Regions from separate parts of the Streptomyces chlorus genome, predicted to be linked through region 1. Evidence: riboswitches for the same ligand, from Rfam matches in the RefSeq annotation. Region 1 holds a riboswitch; the other holds the start of a gene.

The links. A riboswitch is a leader RNA that binds a small molecule or an ion and turns the genes downstream of it on or off. The one in region 1 is predicted to bind cobalamin.
Positions count from the first base shown of each region.
Region 2: linked by a shared signal. The riboswitch ahead of ACFPZI_RS23945 (ribonucleoside-diphosphate reductase subunit alpha) and the one ahead of ACFPZI_RS19420 (energy-coupling factor ABC transporter permease) in region 1 are both predicted to bind cobalamin.

Region 1 is NZ_JBHSOA010000042.1:44,608-52,139, reverse strand. It holds gene ACFPZI_RS19445 (DNA repair ATPase) at 1-265, shown strand, start outside; gene ACFPZI_RS19440 (antitoxin VbhA family protein) at 353-703, opposite strand; gene ACFPZI_RS19435 (energy-coupling factor ABC transporter ATP-binding protein) at 828-1,706, opposite strand; gene cbiQ (cobalt ECF transporter T component CbiQ) at 1,703-2,452, opposite strand; gene ACFPZI_RS19425 (energy-coupling factor ABC transporter substrate-binding protein) at 2,459-2,869, opposite strand; gene ACFPZI_RS19420 (energy-coupling factor ABC transporter permease) at 2,866-3,618, opposite strand; cobalamin riboswitch at 3,649-3,879, opposite strand; gene ACFPZI_RS19415 (ABC transporter substrate-binding protein) at 4,107-5,711, shown strand; gene ACFPZI_RS19410 (ABC transporter permease) at 5,732-6,700, shown strand; gene ACFPZI_RS19405 (ABC transporter permease) at 6,706-7,532, shown strand, end outside.
Region 2 is NZ_JBHSOA010000053.1:24,691-32,222, forward strand. It holds gene mctP (monocarboxylate uptake permease MctP) at 1-764, shown strand, start outside; partial or broken gene ACFPZI_RS23940 (GNAT family N-acetyltransferase) at 842-1,394, shown strand; cobalamin riboswitch at 1,472-1,610, shown strand; gene ACFPZI_RS23945 (ribonucleoside-diphosphate reductase subunit alpha) at 1,736-4,168, shown strand; gene ACFPZI_RS23950 (ribonucleotide-diphosphate reductase subunit beta) at 4,168-5,187, shown strand; gene ACFPZI_RS23955 (hypothetical protein) at 5,243-5,482, opposite strand; gene ACFPZI_RS23960 (GlxA family transcriptional regulator) at 5,577-6,539, shown strand; gene ACFPZI_RS23965 (bifunctional albaflavenone monooxygenase/terpene synthase) at 6,603-7,532, opposite strand, start outside.

The sequences.
Region 1 (7,532 bases):
CATCGACGACCACTACGCGGCCGAGGCGCAGACCCTCACCACCGGCGCCGAGGCGAACCTGCTCAAGCTCGCCGAACTGCGCGGCACCCTCACCGCCGAGCGGGCCGACCGCTGGGCCGGGATCAAGGCCGCCCACGTGCGCACCCACGCCCTCGGCGGCCCCGACGACGACGCCCTCACCCGCGCGGTCGCCGCCCTCGCCCTCCTCGGCGACCGCATCGCCGCCGTCGAGTCGGCCATCACCCGCGCCACCGCGCTCGGGTGATGTCCGCCTCCGCTGCCGCGAGCAGTTGCTGGTCGGTGATGCCGAGCTTGTTGCGCAGCACACCGTTGGGCATGGCGTACGGATCGTTCACCCTGCCCGCTGCTCCGAAGTCCGCCGGTGGCGGGCGATCGCGCGGGCGACAAGGGTGTCCGCGTCGAGGTCGCCCCTCACGTAGGCCTCGGTGTCGTGGTCCGAGGCCTCGGAGGGGTGGAGCCCCTCGGCCTCGACGGAACCGGTGGCCGAGGCGACTGCGCCACGTCGTGCCGCTCGGCCGCTCAGCGACTCGAAGGCCTCGACGGACAGGAGGACGCCCTGGGGCTTGCGGTGGGCGCCGATCAGGACGGGCTCGGCATCCGCGCCGGACTCCGACAGGTCGGTCAGTATGCGCGACAGTCTCGCGCGCGCGTCACTGACGGTCACGACCTCGGGGATCTCCATGCTGTCACCGTACCCAGGTAGAGTCCTGATTCTGTACAGATTCCGGTCGTATGCGACGCGCCGAGACGCGCCCCGGCCGCGCGGGGCTTGCGAACACGCCCCGCGGCGCTGCCCGGGCCGGGGGTCATCCGCCGTCGGCGTGCTCCGTGTGCTCCGGGGACACCGCGATCAGCGCGGCCAGTTCCTCCGGGGTCCGGGGACCGGTGGTCCCATCCGCCAGCAGGCCCTGGGTGCGCAACAGCCGCGCCGCCGCGACGCCCCACGGCAGCCGCAGTCCCGCCGCCGCGAGCAGGTCCGTGCGGGCCAGCATCGCGGCGGCGGGGCCGGTGCGGGCGCCGGACGGCGTGAGCAGCGCGGCGTCGTCGGCCCAGCGCAGGGCGAGGTCCACGTCGTGGGTGGCCATGACGACCGTGGTGCCCCGCTCGCGCAACCCGGCGAGCGTCGCGAGCAGCCGTTCCTGACCGTCCGGGTCGAGGCCCGCGGTCGGCTCGTCCAGGATCAGGACGCGCGGCCGCATCGCCACCGCGCCCGCGATCGCGGTCCGCTTGCGCTGCCCGTAGGACAGCAGATGGGTGGGCCGTTCGGCGAGGGCGGTGATGTCGAGCGCGGCCAGCGCCTCCGAGACCCGCGCCCGTACCTGCGTGTCGGACAGGCCGAGGTTCAGCGGTCCGAACGACACGTCCTGGCCCACGGACGCCGCGAACAACTGGTCGTCGGGGTCCTGCACCACCAGCTGCACCGTCGTCCGCAACCGGGTCAGCCCCTTGCGGTCGTACCGGACCGGCCGGCCGGCCACGGCCAACTCGCCCCCGCTCGGCCGTAGTCCACCGCTCAGCAGCCGCATCAGCGTGGTCTTGCCGCTGCCGTTGCGGCCCAGCAGGGCGAGCGCGCGCCCCTCCCGCACCTCGAAGTCGAGGCCGGTGAGCACGGCCGGGCCGTCCTCGTAGGCGAAGGACGCGTCCCGCAGGGCGACCAGGGCGGGGACCAGGGCGGGATCGCTCATGGCATCCGGCTTTCCAGGAGAAGGGCGACGGCGGCCAGCGCCGCGAGAAGTAACAGGCTCACGGCCGTGAACCGTACGGAGACCCGCGCCTCGGGCACCAGCACGCGCAGCGTGCCGTCGTAGCCGCGTCCGGCGAGCCCCGTCTGCAGCCGCGCCGCCCGGTCGAAGGACCGGACGAACGCCGTCGCGCCGAGCCCGCCCAGCGAACGCCAGGCCGCCGCCCGGGTGGTGTGCCCGAGCCGGGCCGCCTGCGCCTCCCTGATCCGGCGCACCGAGTCGAGCAGCAGGAAGCTCATGCGGTACGTCACCAGAGCCACGTCGACGAGGGGAGCGGGCACCCCGGCCCGTACCAGGCGCGGCAGCAGGTCGGACATCGGCGTGGTGAAGGCGAACAGCAGCACACCGAGGGAGGCCGCCGAGGTGCGCAGCAGCAACTCGCCCGCGCGCAGCGGCCCTTCGGGGGCCGGAGACACGAACCCGTCCGGCCCGCCCACCTGCACCAGCAGCGGGAGCGCCCCGGTGACGCAGAAGCCCAGCGGCACCCGGTAGGCGCGCCACAGCCGCCGCCCCGGCACCCCCGCCGGGCCCAGCAGCACCGCGAGCGCGGTCAGCAGCACCAGGGCCGCGCCCGGCCAGGGCGGCAGGGAGATCGCGAGCACGGTGAGCCCCAGTCCGAGCACGGCCTTGTCCACGGGATGACGGCGGCGCCAGCGACTGCTGTGCGCCGCCGCGTCGATCGGCAGCACGGCCGGTCAGGACCGGGATCCGGGGGAGACCGCCTCGTCGGGGCCCGCGCCGATGCCCACGCCGGTGCCGGTGCCGGTACTCAAGTCCGCTCCGGTCTCCCGCAGTTGCCGCCGCACCCCTTCCGTACCCTGCCGACGCCCGCGCCGCACCCCGAAGTAGTACGCCAGGACGCCCGCGCCGACGGCGGCCTGGAGGGCGAAGAGCCCCGACTCGATCTCACCGGAAGGGGGTTCGTACAGCGGCGAGAACCACGGCTCGTAGTCCGGTTCGATCTCGGTGATCGCGGTCTCCGCCTCGCCGTCCGCGCCCGCGAACGGCTCCTCCTTGTGATCGCCGAGCCCGAGCACCAGCGGCAGCACCGCGAGCGCGGCCACGGCGAGCAGCAGCAGCGTGTTGATCTTCGCGTTCCTGGTCATCGCGCCACCGCCCCGGTCGTCCCCGACTCTGTTGTCGTCCCCGACTCTGTTTCCGTTCCGGCCTCCGCCGCCGTCGCGGCCCGCTTTCCGGCCACCAGCACGCCGAGCCGGGTCAGTTCGCCCTTGCTGGACTGCACCAGCAGGCGCATCACCAGCACCGTCAGCAGCCCCTCGCTCACCGCGAGCGGGATCTGCGTCAGGGCGAAGATGGAGCCGAACTTCCCGAGCGCGCCCAGGAATCCACTCCCCGGGTCGGGGAACGCGAGCGCCAGCTGCACACTCGTCACGCAGTACGTGGACAGGTCGGCGACGAACGCGCCGCAGAACACCGCGGCCATCAGCGGCGCCCCGTACCGGCGCGCCAGCCGGTACACGCCGTACCCCGCCCACGGACCGACGATCGCCATCGAGAAGACGTTGGCGCCCAGCGTGGTCAGCCCGCCGTGGGCGAGCAACAGGGCCTGGAACAGCAGGGTGATGGTGCCCAGTACCGCCATGACCGGCGGCCGGAACAGGATGGCGCCCAGGCCGGTGCCGGTGGGGTGGGAGCAACTCCCCGTCACCGAGGGCAGTTTCAGCGCGGACAGGACGAAGGTGAACGCTCCCGAGGCGCCGAGCAGCAGCGTGTTCTCGGGATGTTCCTTGACTTCACGGATGAGCGACCGGGCTCCGTGGACGACGAACGGCGCCGCCGCGGCGCCCCAGGCGACCGCGTGCACCGGTGGCAGAAAACCCTCGGCAATGTGCATGGCTCAGCAGACCCTCTCCAGCACCTCGTGGATGGTTGACGCGCCTTGGCCGGTCTCCTGGCTGACGGGTACCACCGCCCGAACTCCGCCTTCCCGGGTCCCAGGTGGACCCAGTGGCTGCCCGTCGGTCCTGTCGGGGGGACAGGACCAGGGGCCGGAGCCGGACTTCCCGATCACAGTGGCGAGGGCCGCACCGGTATCGCACCGGATTTCCCGTTCACCAAGGCGTGGTGACAGTAGACCCAGGTCCAGGCACCTGACAAGCCGCCCCAGGGGGGCGCGCGCACGGCGTTCCGCGGCTCTCGCCCCGGCGCACATCCGCGGTCCTGACCACCACGGCACGCAGGTCGCACATCGGCGGGCGCGCGGGCGGCACCCTTTCGGCGCCGTTCACCCCAGCGCGGGAATGGGGGGAGGGGGTCCTGGGCAGAGCCCAGCTGCAACTAATATGCAACAACGAGTTCCGGGCAGCAGAGGTGTGAGATTCGATGACCATCCGACGAATACGGGGTACCGCCCTCGCGGCGACCATGGCCGCCGCGGTCGCCGCCTGCTCGGCGCCGACCGGCGGCTCGGACGCCGGTACGGGCGGCGGGTCCGCCGAGTCCGTGGTGATCGGAGTCCCCTCCGAGCCCGACACCCTGAGCCCCCTGCTCGGCTACGGCAAGGACGGCAACTCCAAGGTCTTCGACGGGCTGCTCGCCCGGGACGCCGACCTGAAACTGAAGCCCGCCCTGGCCAAGGCGCTCCCCGAGATCGCCGACGACGGCCGCACCTACACCTACACCCTCCGCTCCGGCGTGAAGTTCAGCGACGGCGAACCCCTCACCGCCGAGGACGTCGTCTACACGTACGAAACGGTGCTCGACGACAAGACCAACAACACCGCCAAGAGCGAACTGGACGCCGTCGAGCGGGTCCGCGCGGACGGCGACGACAAGGTCGTCTTCACCCTCAAGTACCCGTACGCGGCCTTCGCCGCCCGCACCGTCCTGCCCATCGTCCCCGAGCACATCGCCGGCGAGCAGGACCCCAACACCGGCGCCTTCAACACCGAGCCGGTCGGCACCGGACCGTACGTCCTCACCGGCTGGAGCAAGGGTGAGAAGCTCACCTTCAAGGCGAACCCGGACTACTGGGGCGGCGCCCCGAAGGTGAAGAAGCTCACCATGGCGGTCATCGCCGACGACGACGTCCGAGCCACCCGGCTGCGCTCCGGCGACCTCGACGGCGCGACCCTCCCGCCCAACCTCGCCGCCACCTTCAAGAACGACGACGGCCGCACCACGTACCAGGCCACCACCTACGACTTCCGCGCCGTCACCCTCCCCACCGCGAACGAGGTCACCGGCGACACCGCCGTCCGCCGCGCCCTCGACCTCGCCGTGGACCGTCGGGCCATGGTCGACAAGATCCTCGACGGAGCCGGCCGCCCCGCCTACGGCCCGCTGCCCCTGGACGACCCCTGGTACACCAAGGACGTCGAACGCCCCCAGGACCTCGCCGAGGCCCGGAAGATCCTCGACCGCGACGGCTGGAAGGCCGGCAAGGACGGCATCCGCGCCAAGGACGGCGTCCGGGCCGCCTTCACCCTCTTCTACCCCTCCGGCGACAAGGTCCGCCAGGACCACGCCCTCGCCTACGCCTCCGACGCCAAGAAGGCCGGCATCGACGTCAAGGTCGAGGGCGCCACCTGGGAGGTCATCGAACCCCGGATGGGCAAGGACGCCGTCCTCGCCGGCTTCGGCAGCACCGGCGACCCCGACTTCGGCCTCTACACCCTGCTGCACTCCTCCCTCGCCGGCGACGGTTTCAACAACATGCCCCACTACGACAACCCCGCCGTCGACAAGGCCCTCGACACCGGCCGCCGCAGCCAGGACCCCGACGACCGCAAGGCCGCCTACGACGACCTCCAGCGCGCACTCGTCAAGAACCCCGGCTACACCTTCCTCACCCACATCGACCACCTCTACGTCCTCGCCGACCGATGGGAAGGCCTCACCACGCAGGTCGAACCGCACGAGCACGGCTTCGCCAGCGGCCCCTGGTGGAACGCCGAGGCCTGGCAGCCGAAGAAGCCCAAGAAGTGACCCCCCTGCCCTGGGCACCGATGGCCCACCTCGTGGCACGACGGGCCCTGCTCGCCGTGCCCGTCCTCCTCGTCGTCACCTTCGGTGTGTTCGCCATCGCCGCCGCCTCCCCCTTCGACCCCGTCAAGGCCTACGCCGGCACCGCAGCCCTCGGCGCCGACCAGGAAACCCTGGACCGGCTCCGGGACAACCTCGGCGTGGACCGTCCCTTCGCCGCCCGCTGGTGGGAGTGGCTGACCTCCGCCGTCACCGGCGACCTCGGCCAGTCCAGCGTGCTACGGCAACCGGTCGCCGACGCGATCGGCGAACGGATCGTGTGGTCGACGCTGCTGTGCGCCGTCGCGTTCGCCGTCGCCATCCTCCTCGGCACCCTGCTCGGCGTGCTCGCCGCCCGCCGCCCCGGCTCACTCCTCGACCGTACGGTCACCTCCCTCGCGTACTCCCTGGAAGCCGCGCCGGTCTTCTGGATCGCCCTGCTCGCCGTCTGGCTCTTCGCCCTCCAGTTGGACGTCCTCCCGGCCGGCGGCCTCACCGACACCGGCAGCGAACACGTCACCGCCGGACAGGTCGCACGCCACCTGATCCTCCCCGCCGGCGTCCTCGCCGTCTCCCAACTGCCCTGGTTCACCCTCTACGTCCGCCAGGGCGTCGGCGACGCGCTCGCCGAGGACCCGGTACGCGGCGCCCGCGCCCGCGGCCTCGGCGAACGCACCGTGCTCCTCGGCCACGCCCTGCGCTCAGGACTCCTGCCCGTCCTCACCCTGATCGGCTCCCGCGTACCCGAACTCATCACCGGCGCCCTGCTGGTCGAGACCGTCTTCAGCTGGCCGGGCATCGCCGCCGCCACCGTCGAGGCGGCCACCGCCGTCGACTTCCCGCTGCTGGCCGCGCTGACGACCCTCGCCACCGCCGCCGTCCTCGCCGGAAACCTCCTGGCGGACCTCCTGTACGGACTGACCGACCCGAGGGTGAAGCTCAGTGAGATGTGATTCCGATGGCTGACACCACAGCTGACACCACAGCCGACACCACACTGGAGAAGGCGAACACGGCCGGGTCCGCAGCCCCGGCCGCCGACTGGCGCTCGCGCGGTACCGCCCGCCGCTCCACCCACACCCTGCGGCTGCGCGTCTCCGCCACCCTGGTCGCCGTCACCGCTCTCGCGGTCCTGCTCGTCCCACCACTGGTCCAGCTCGACCAACAGGCCGTCGACCTCGCCTCGAAACTCCTCCCACCCAGCTGGGCCCACCCCTTCGGCACCGACGACGTCGGCCGCGACCTGCTGCTGCGTTGCATCTACGGCCTGCGGGTCTCCCTGCTGGTCGGGGTCGTGGCGGCGCTCACCGCCACCGTGATCGGCACCGCCGTCGGAGCCACCGCCGGAGCCCTGGGCGGCTGGGTCGACCGCCTCGTCATGCGCCTGGTCGACACCCTCTCCTCCGTCCCCCACCTGCTGCTCGGCATCTTCATCGTCGCCATGTTCCGGCCGGGCGTCTGGCCGGTGGTGGTGTCGGTGGCCGCCACCCACTGGCTGTCCACCGCCCGCATCGTCCGCGCCGAGGTCCTCTCCCTGCGCTCCCGCCCGTACATCGACGCGGCCGTCTCCGGCGGCGCGTCCCGGTGGCGGGTGGTGCTGCGGCACCTGCTGCCCGGCGTCCTGCCGCAGGCGGGACTGGCCGCCGTACTGATGATCCCGCACGCCATGTGGCACGAATCGGCGCTGTCCTTCCTCGGCCTCGGCCTCCCCACCCACACCGCCAGCCTCGGCACCCTCATCCAGGGCGCCCGCGGCACGCTGCTCGCCGGACAGTGGTGGCCCAC
Region 2 (7,532 bases), on a different contig from region 1:
CGCTGTACTCACTGATGCTGGGCCTGCTGGCCCTGCTCGGCTTCATGGCGATCGCGGCCGGGGTCGAGGTCAGCAACGGGCAACTGGCGATCCCGCAGTTGTTCGAGAACATGTTCCCGGCCTGGTTCGCCGGCGTGGCCTTCGCCGCCATCGGCATCGGGGCGCTGGTGCCGGCGGCGATCATGTCGATCGCCGCCGCGAACCTGTTCACCCGCAACATCTACAAGGACTTCATCAAGCCGGACGCGACACCCGCGCAGGAGACCAAGGTCTCCAAGGTGGTCTCGCTGCTCGTGAAGGTGGGTGCGCTGGCCTTCGTCCTCACCATGGACAAGACGGTCGCCATCAACTTCCAGCTCCTTGGCGGCATCTGGATCCTGCAGACCTTCCCCGCCCTGGTGGGCGGCCTGTTCACCCGCTGGTTCCACCGCTGGGCGCTGCTCGCGGGCTGGGCGGTCGGCATGGTCTACGGCACGGTCGCGGCGTACGGGGTGGCCTCGCCGACGCAGAAGCACTTCGGCGGCTCGTCAAAGGAGATCCCGGGTATCGGCGAGATCGGCTACATCGGCCTCACCGCCTTCGTGACCAATGCCCTGGTCACGATCGCCCTGACCTTCGTCCTGAGGGCCGTCAAGGCGCCCGAGGGCATCGACGAGACCCGGCCGCAGGACTACACGGTGGACGCGGGCGATCCGGGCGTCAGCACCGAGCTGCCCCTGGACACGGCCGACACAGCCGACACAGCCGCCGACGGCAAGCACTGACGCGGTACGCGGGTACGACAACGGGCCGCGGATGTCTCCGGCGGCCCGTTGTCGTACCCGCGGGGCACACTCGCCCCATGGACATCGTCACCCGGCCGGTGGAACCGTACGAGTTCGAGGAGCTCGGTGAGCTCACCGCGCAGGCCTGTCCGCGCGACGGGCTGCTCGGCTTCGGGAGAGCGACGCGTACCTCGGTGAGCTCAGGGACGTCGCCGGGCGGGCCACGACCGCCGAGGTACTGGTCGCCGTGGAGAGGACCGGAGCGCGTCCCGGGGCGGCGGAGGCGGGCGGCGCGGGAAGGGTGCTGGGCGGGGTGACGTTCGTACCGCGCGGCGGGCCGATGGCCGATACGGCCGGGCCCGGCGAGGCGGAGATCCGGATGCTCGCGGTCGCCCGCGCCGCCCGGCGCCGGGGTGTCGGGGAAGGCCCTCGTCCGCGCCTGTGCCGACCGGGCACGGGCCACGGGCCACGGAGGGGTGCGTACGGATCGTGCTGTCGACCCGGCGGACGATGCGTGCGGCCCACCGCATCCACGAGCGTCTCGGTTTCGTCCGCTCCCCCGGGCGGGACTGGAACCCTGTTCCGCACCTGGACGACATCACGCTGCTCACCTATGAGCTGACGCTCTGACACCACCGCGGCCCTGCGCCGCAGCACCCACCGGGACACAAGATATGGGCCCGCCGACAGAACCCGACACAAGATGTATGCTCGTGCTCGCTGTCGCCGCAGGGGAATCCGGTGCGAATCCGGAACTGTCCCGCAACGGTGTACTTGTGCGTGTTCGCGTTTCCCGCGTACCCGCACGGGCTTAGTCCGAGGACCTGCCGACAGTGCGCCCGGCCGTCCGGTCCGGGTGCCTGACGTCCGGGCCTCGCGGAATGGGCCGGTGGACGCGAGGCACGTTCGCGTGCTCGTGTGCTGCCCCCTGCCCTCGCCGAGGCCCCGTGCCGAGCGAGGGAGAGCCCCACGTGACCATCGCGCCAGCCGATCCTGCTTCAGCGGTCGACGTGAGCGACGGCCCCGGTGCCGCGCTGCTGCGGACCCTGACCGAGCTGACCGCCGATCTCCCCGACGCCGACCCCGGCCGGGTCGCCGCCGCCGCGCTGCGCGGCCGGTCCGCCCATGCGGACGAGGCCGAGCTGCGCGAGCTGGCCACCGAGGCGGCGGCCGGGCTCATCTCCGAGGATCCCGTCCACTCCCGGCTCGCCGCCCGCCTGCTGACCCTCGGCATCCGCGCCGAGGCCGCCTCGCAGGGTGTCACGTCGTTCACCTCGTCGATCGCTGCCGGGCACCGCGAGGGCCTCATCGCGGACCGGACCGCCGAGTTCGTCCTGCTGCACTCGGACCGTCTTGACGCGCTGATCGACCCCCGCGCGGACGACCGCTTCGGCTACTTCGGGCTGCGCACCCTGTACAGCCGCTATCTGCTGCGGCATCCGGTCACCCGCAAGGTCGTCGAGGCACCGCAGCACTTCCTGCTGCGGGTCGCCGCCGGTCTCGCCGAGAACGGCACCCCCCGTGCGGTGGACGAAGTCGCCGAGCTGTACGGCCTGATGAGCCGCCTGGAGTACCTTCCCTCCTCCCCCACCCTGTTCAACTCCGGTACCCGACACCCCCAGATGTCCTCCTGCTACCTCCTCGACTCCCCCAAGGACGAGCTGGACTCCCTCTACGACCGCTACCACCAGGTGGCCCGCCTCTCCAAGCACGCCGGCGGCATCGGCCTGGCCTACTCCCGCATCCGCTCCCGGGGTTCGCTGATCCGCGGCACCAACGGGCACTCAGGCGGCATCGTCCCGTTCCTGAAGACCCTGGACGCCTCCGTCGCCGCCGTGAACCAGGGCGGCCGGCGCAAGGGCGCGGCGGCGGTCTACCTGGAGACCTGGCACTCGGACATCGAGGAGTTCCTGGAGCTGCGCGACAACACCGGTGAGGACGCCCGCCGTACGCACAACCTGAACCTCGCGCACTGGGTGCCGGACGAGTTCATGCGCCGGGTCGACGCCGACGCCGCCTGGTCGCTGTTCTCCCCGTCCGCCGTCCCGGACCTGGTCGACCTGTGGGGCGAGGAGTTCGACGCGGCCTACCGGGCCGCCGAGGCCGCGGGCCTGGCGCGGAAGACGATCCCCGCCCGGGAGCTGTACGGGCGCATGATGCGGACCCTCGCCCAGACCGGCAACGGCTGGATGGCGTTCAAGGACGCCGCCAACCGCACCGCCAACCAGACCGCCGAGCCCGGCCACGTCGTCCACTCGTCCAACCTGTGCACGGAGATCCTCGAGGTCACCAGCGACGGGGAGACAGCGGTCTGCAACCTGGGCTCGGTCAACCTCGGCGCGCTCGTCGACCCGGCGGCCGGTGACCTGGACTGGGAGCGGCTGGACGAGACCGTGCGCACAGCCGTCACCTTCCTCGACCGGGTCGTGGACATCAACTTCTACCCGACCGAGCAGGCGGGCCGTTCCAACGCGCGCTGGCGCCCGGTGGGGCTGGGAGTGATGGGCCTCCAGGACGTCTTCTTCGCCCTGCGCCTGCCCTTCGACTCCCCGAAGGCCCGGCGGCTCTCCACCCGGATCGCCGAGCGCATCATGCTCGCCGCGTACGAGACCTCCGCCGACCTCGCCGCGCGCCCCCGGACGCCCGCGACGGGCTCCGGGACAGCGGGGAACCCCGTCGGCCCCCTGCCGGCCTGGGAGCACACGCGTACCGCCCGGGGCGTGCTGCACCCCGACCACTACGACACCGAACTCACCTGGCCCGAGCGCTGGTCGGCGCTGCGCGAACGTATCGCCTCCGTCGGCATGCGCAACTCGCTGCTGCTGGCGATCGCGCCGACCGCCACCATCGCGTCCATCGCGGGCGTGTACGAGTGCATCGAGCCGCAGGTGTCCAACCTGTTCAAGCGCGAGACGCTGTCCGGTGAGTTCCTCCAGGTCAACTCGTATCTGGTGAACGACCTGAAGCGGCTGGGCGTGTGGGACGCGCGGACCCGCGAGGCGCTGCGCGAGGCCGGCGGCTCGGTGCGGGACTTCACCTGGATCCCCGAGGAGGTGCGCGGGCTGTACCGCACCGCGTGGGAGATCCCGCAGCGCGCCCTGATCGACATGGCCGCCGACCGCACCCCGTTCCTGGACCAGTCGCAGTCGCTGAACCTGTTCATGGAGACGCCGACCATCGGAAAGCTCTCCTCGATGTACGCCTACGCCTGGAAGCGGGGCCTGAAGACCACGTACTACCTGCGCTCCCGACCGGCGACCCGCATCGCCCGCGCGGCCCAGGCACAGACCACTGCCGCCGCCGGCCCCGTCCCCACCCCTGTCCCCGCCCGGCAGCCGGCCGCCGACCCCGAAGCCGTCGCCTGCTCCCTTGAGAACCCCGAGTCCTGCGAGGCCTGCCAGTAATGACCACCGCCCCCCGAACCCGGAACCTGCTCGAGCCGGGCTTCGAACTCACCCTGCGCCCCATGCGTTACCCCGACTTCTACGAGCGCTACCGGGACGCGATCAAGAACACCTGGACCGTGGAGGAGGTCGACCTCCACTCGGACGTCGCCGACCTCGCGAAACTGAGCCCCGCCGAACAGCATCTGATCGGCCGTCTGGTGGCGTTCTTCGCCACCGGCGACTCGATCGTGGCCAACAACCTGGTGCTCACCCTCTACAAGCACATCAACTCCCCGGAGGCGCGGCTGTATCTGTCGCGGCAGCTCTTCGAGGAGGCGGTGCACGTCCAGTTCTATCTGACCCTGCTGGACACCTACCTGCCCGATCCGGAGGACCGGACGGCCGCGTTCGCGGCGGTGGAGAACATCCCGTCCATCCGGGAGAAGGCCGAGTTCTGCTTCACGTGGATGGACTCGGTGGAGAAACTCGACCGGCTGGAGACGCGGGCCGACCGCCGCCGCTTCCTCCTCAACCTGATCTGCTTCGCCGCGTGCATCGAGGGCCTGTTCTTCTACGGGGCGTTCGCCTACGTGTACTGGTTCCGCAGCCGGGGCCTGCTGCACGGTCTCGCGACCGGCACCAACTGGGTGTTCCGGGACGAGACGATGCACATGTCCTTCGCCTTCGACGTGGTCGACACCGTCCGCAAGGAGGAGCCGGACCTGTTCGACGACGAGCTTCAGCAGCAGGTGACGGACATGCTGCGCGAGGCGGTCGAGGCGGAGCTGCAGTTCGGGCGCGACCTGTGCGGTGACGGGCTGCCGGGCATGAACACCGAGTCGATGCGGCAGTACCTGGAGTGCGTGGCCGACCAGCGGCTCACCCGCCTGGGCTTCGCTCCGGTGTACGGCTCGGGCAATCCGTTCTCGTTCATGGAGCTCCAGGGGGTCCAGGAGCTGACGAACTTCTTCGAGCGGCGTCCGTCCGCGTACCAGGTCGCCGTGGAGGGCACGGTCGACCTGGACGAGGAGTTCTAGCAGGACAGCCCTTCGGGGAACCTCCACGGGGCGTCCGCCCGGGTGCCACCCCGCCTCACGCCGCGCGTGCGGTGTGGTGCGAGGTGGCACTCCGCGCGGGGCCGTGCGCGGGACTCCGCGCCGGCCGGGACGCCCCGGCCGAGGTGTGGGCGGCGCGGTCGGTCCCAGCCCGCTTCAGCTGTCGGTCGATCCTCCGCTCGTGCGCGATGCCGATGACGGCGGGGAGGACCATCAGGACGAGCAGTCCGAGAACGGTCAGCATTCCGATCAGCGCTTCCACGTGTGTCGTCTCCATGGACACCACTGTCACGCCGGACGCTCCTTACCGAACAGTGGCAGGACTGCCGCGCACCCTCGATTTACTGCCAGCGGCAGGGCACACTGGAGTCATGCTCCGCAATGTGGCCGCCGTCCTGCTCGACAGCGTGAACCCCTTCGAACTCGGCGTCGTCTGCGAGGTCTTCGGCGTCGACCGCAGCGACGACGGTCTGCCCGTCTACGACTTCGCGGTCGCCTCCGCCGAAGGCCCCTCGCTGCGCAGCAACACGGGCTTCTCGCTCCAGGTCGAGCACGGCCTGGACCGGCTGGAGGCAGCGGACCTCATCGCCGTACCCGCCGGCTCGTGCTACGAGTCGCGGGACTTCCCGCCCGAGCTGCTGGACGCGCTGCGCCGGGGCGTGGACCGGGGAGCCAGGGTCCTCAGCGTCTGCTCCGGCGTGTTCGTACTCGCCGCCGCCGGTCTCCTCGACGGCCGGCGCGCCGCCGCCCACTGGCGGCACGCGGACGCGCTGACCAGGAAGTACCCCCACCTGACCGTCGAACCGGATGTGCTCTACGTCGACGAGGACCCGGTGATCACCTCCGCGGGCACCGCCGCCGGGATCGACGCCTGTCTGCACCTCGTGCGCAAGGAGCAGGGTCCCGAGGTCGCCAACCGGATCGCCCGGCGCATGGTGGTGCCCCCGCACCGCGACGGGGGCCAGGCCCAGTACATCGAACGCCCGCTGCCGCTGCCCGGCGGCGACACCGTGTCCGAGGTGCTGGTGTGGATGGAGCGGCATCTCGACGAGGAGGTCACCGTCGAGCAGCTGGCGGCGCGTGCCCACATGTCCCCCCGCACCTTCGCCCGCCGCTTCCAGCAGGAGACCGGCACCACGCCGTACCGCTGGATCCTGCGCCAGCGCGTCCTGCTCGCCCAGCGCCTGCTGGAGGGGACCGACGAGACGGTGGACGCGGTCGCCGGCCGTACGGGGTTCGGCAACGCGGCCGCGCTGCGCCACCACTTCGTACGCGCCGTGGGGACGACCCCGAACGCCTACCGGCGGACGTTCCGCGGCCCGGAGGCCGCCTGAACGCCCGCCGGTGGCGGTGCCGCTCCCGCCGGCGGACGTGGTGCGCCCGCCGGCCGGGACGGTTCAGCGCACGACCGGCCTGAGCATCAGCCGGTTCGGGCGCAGGGTGATACCCACGTGTGTGGCGTCGTCGGAGCCGGGCACGTACTCGAAGCGGTACTTCGTCGCCAGCGCGGCCGTGATCAGGCTGAGCTGGGCCATCGAGAAGTGGTCGCTCGGGCACTTGCGGTTGCCCACGCTGAACGGACGCATGGCGAACTTCGGCACGTCCTTCACGCGCTCCGGAAGCCAGCGGTCGGGGTCGAACTCCAGGTTCCGCGCGTACGACTTCGGATCGCGCTGGATCGCGTACGGACTGTAGATGATGTCCGCTCCGGCCGGAATGCGATAGCCACCGAGTTCCGTGTCGGTGACCGCCCGGCGCGTCAATATCCAGACAGCGGGCCGCAAACGCATGACCTCGACGACGACATTGTTGGTGTGCGTGAGCTTGTGGATGTCCTCGAATGCCACCGGGCGGCCCCCGGTAACGGCGAGAACTTCGTCACGCACCCGGTCGCCGTGTTCCGGATGCTTGGCAAGTGCCTGAAGCAACCACATGATCGTGGAGGCGATCGTCTCGCTGCCCGGGGTGAGTATCGCGACCACTTGGTCGTGGATCTCCTGCTCCCCGATCGGGTCGCCATTGTCGTCCTTCGCCTCCAGCAATGCCGTCAGCAGATCGTCCGGCTTTTGACCGGATGCGCGACGCTCGGAGACGATCTCGTCGACCACGCGATGCAAATCGGCCAGGGCCCGGTTGAATTCGCGATTGGCCGGAAGCGGCAGCTTGTACAGCGGGCCGAGCGGCACCACCATCCGCCGGTACATACCGCGGAAGACGGTGGCGAGCGCGACACACAGCCGCTCCGCCCGCTCGTCCATGTACTGCCCGCGCAGGAGGCAGCGCGCGGCGACGCGCACGGCGATCCGGAACGACTCGGAGGTGCAGTC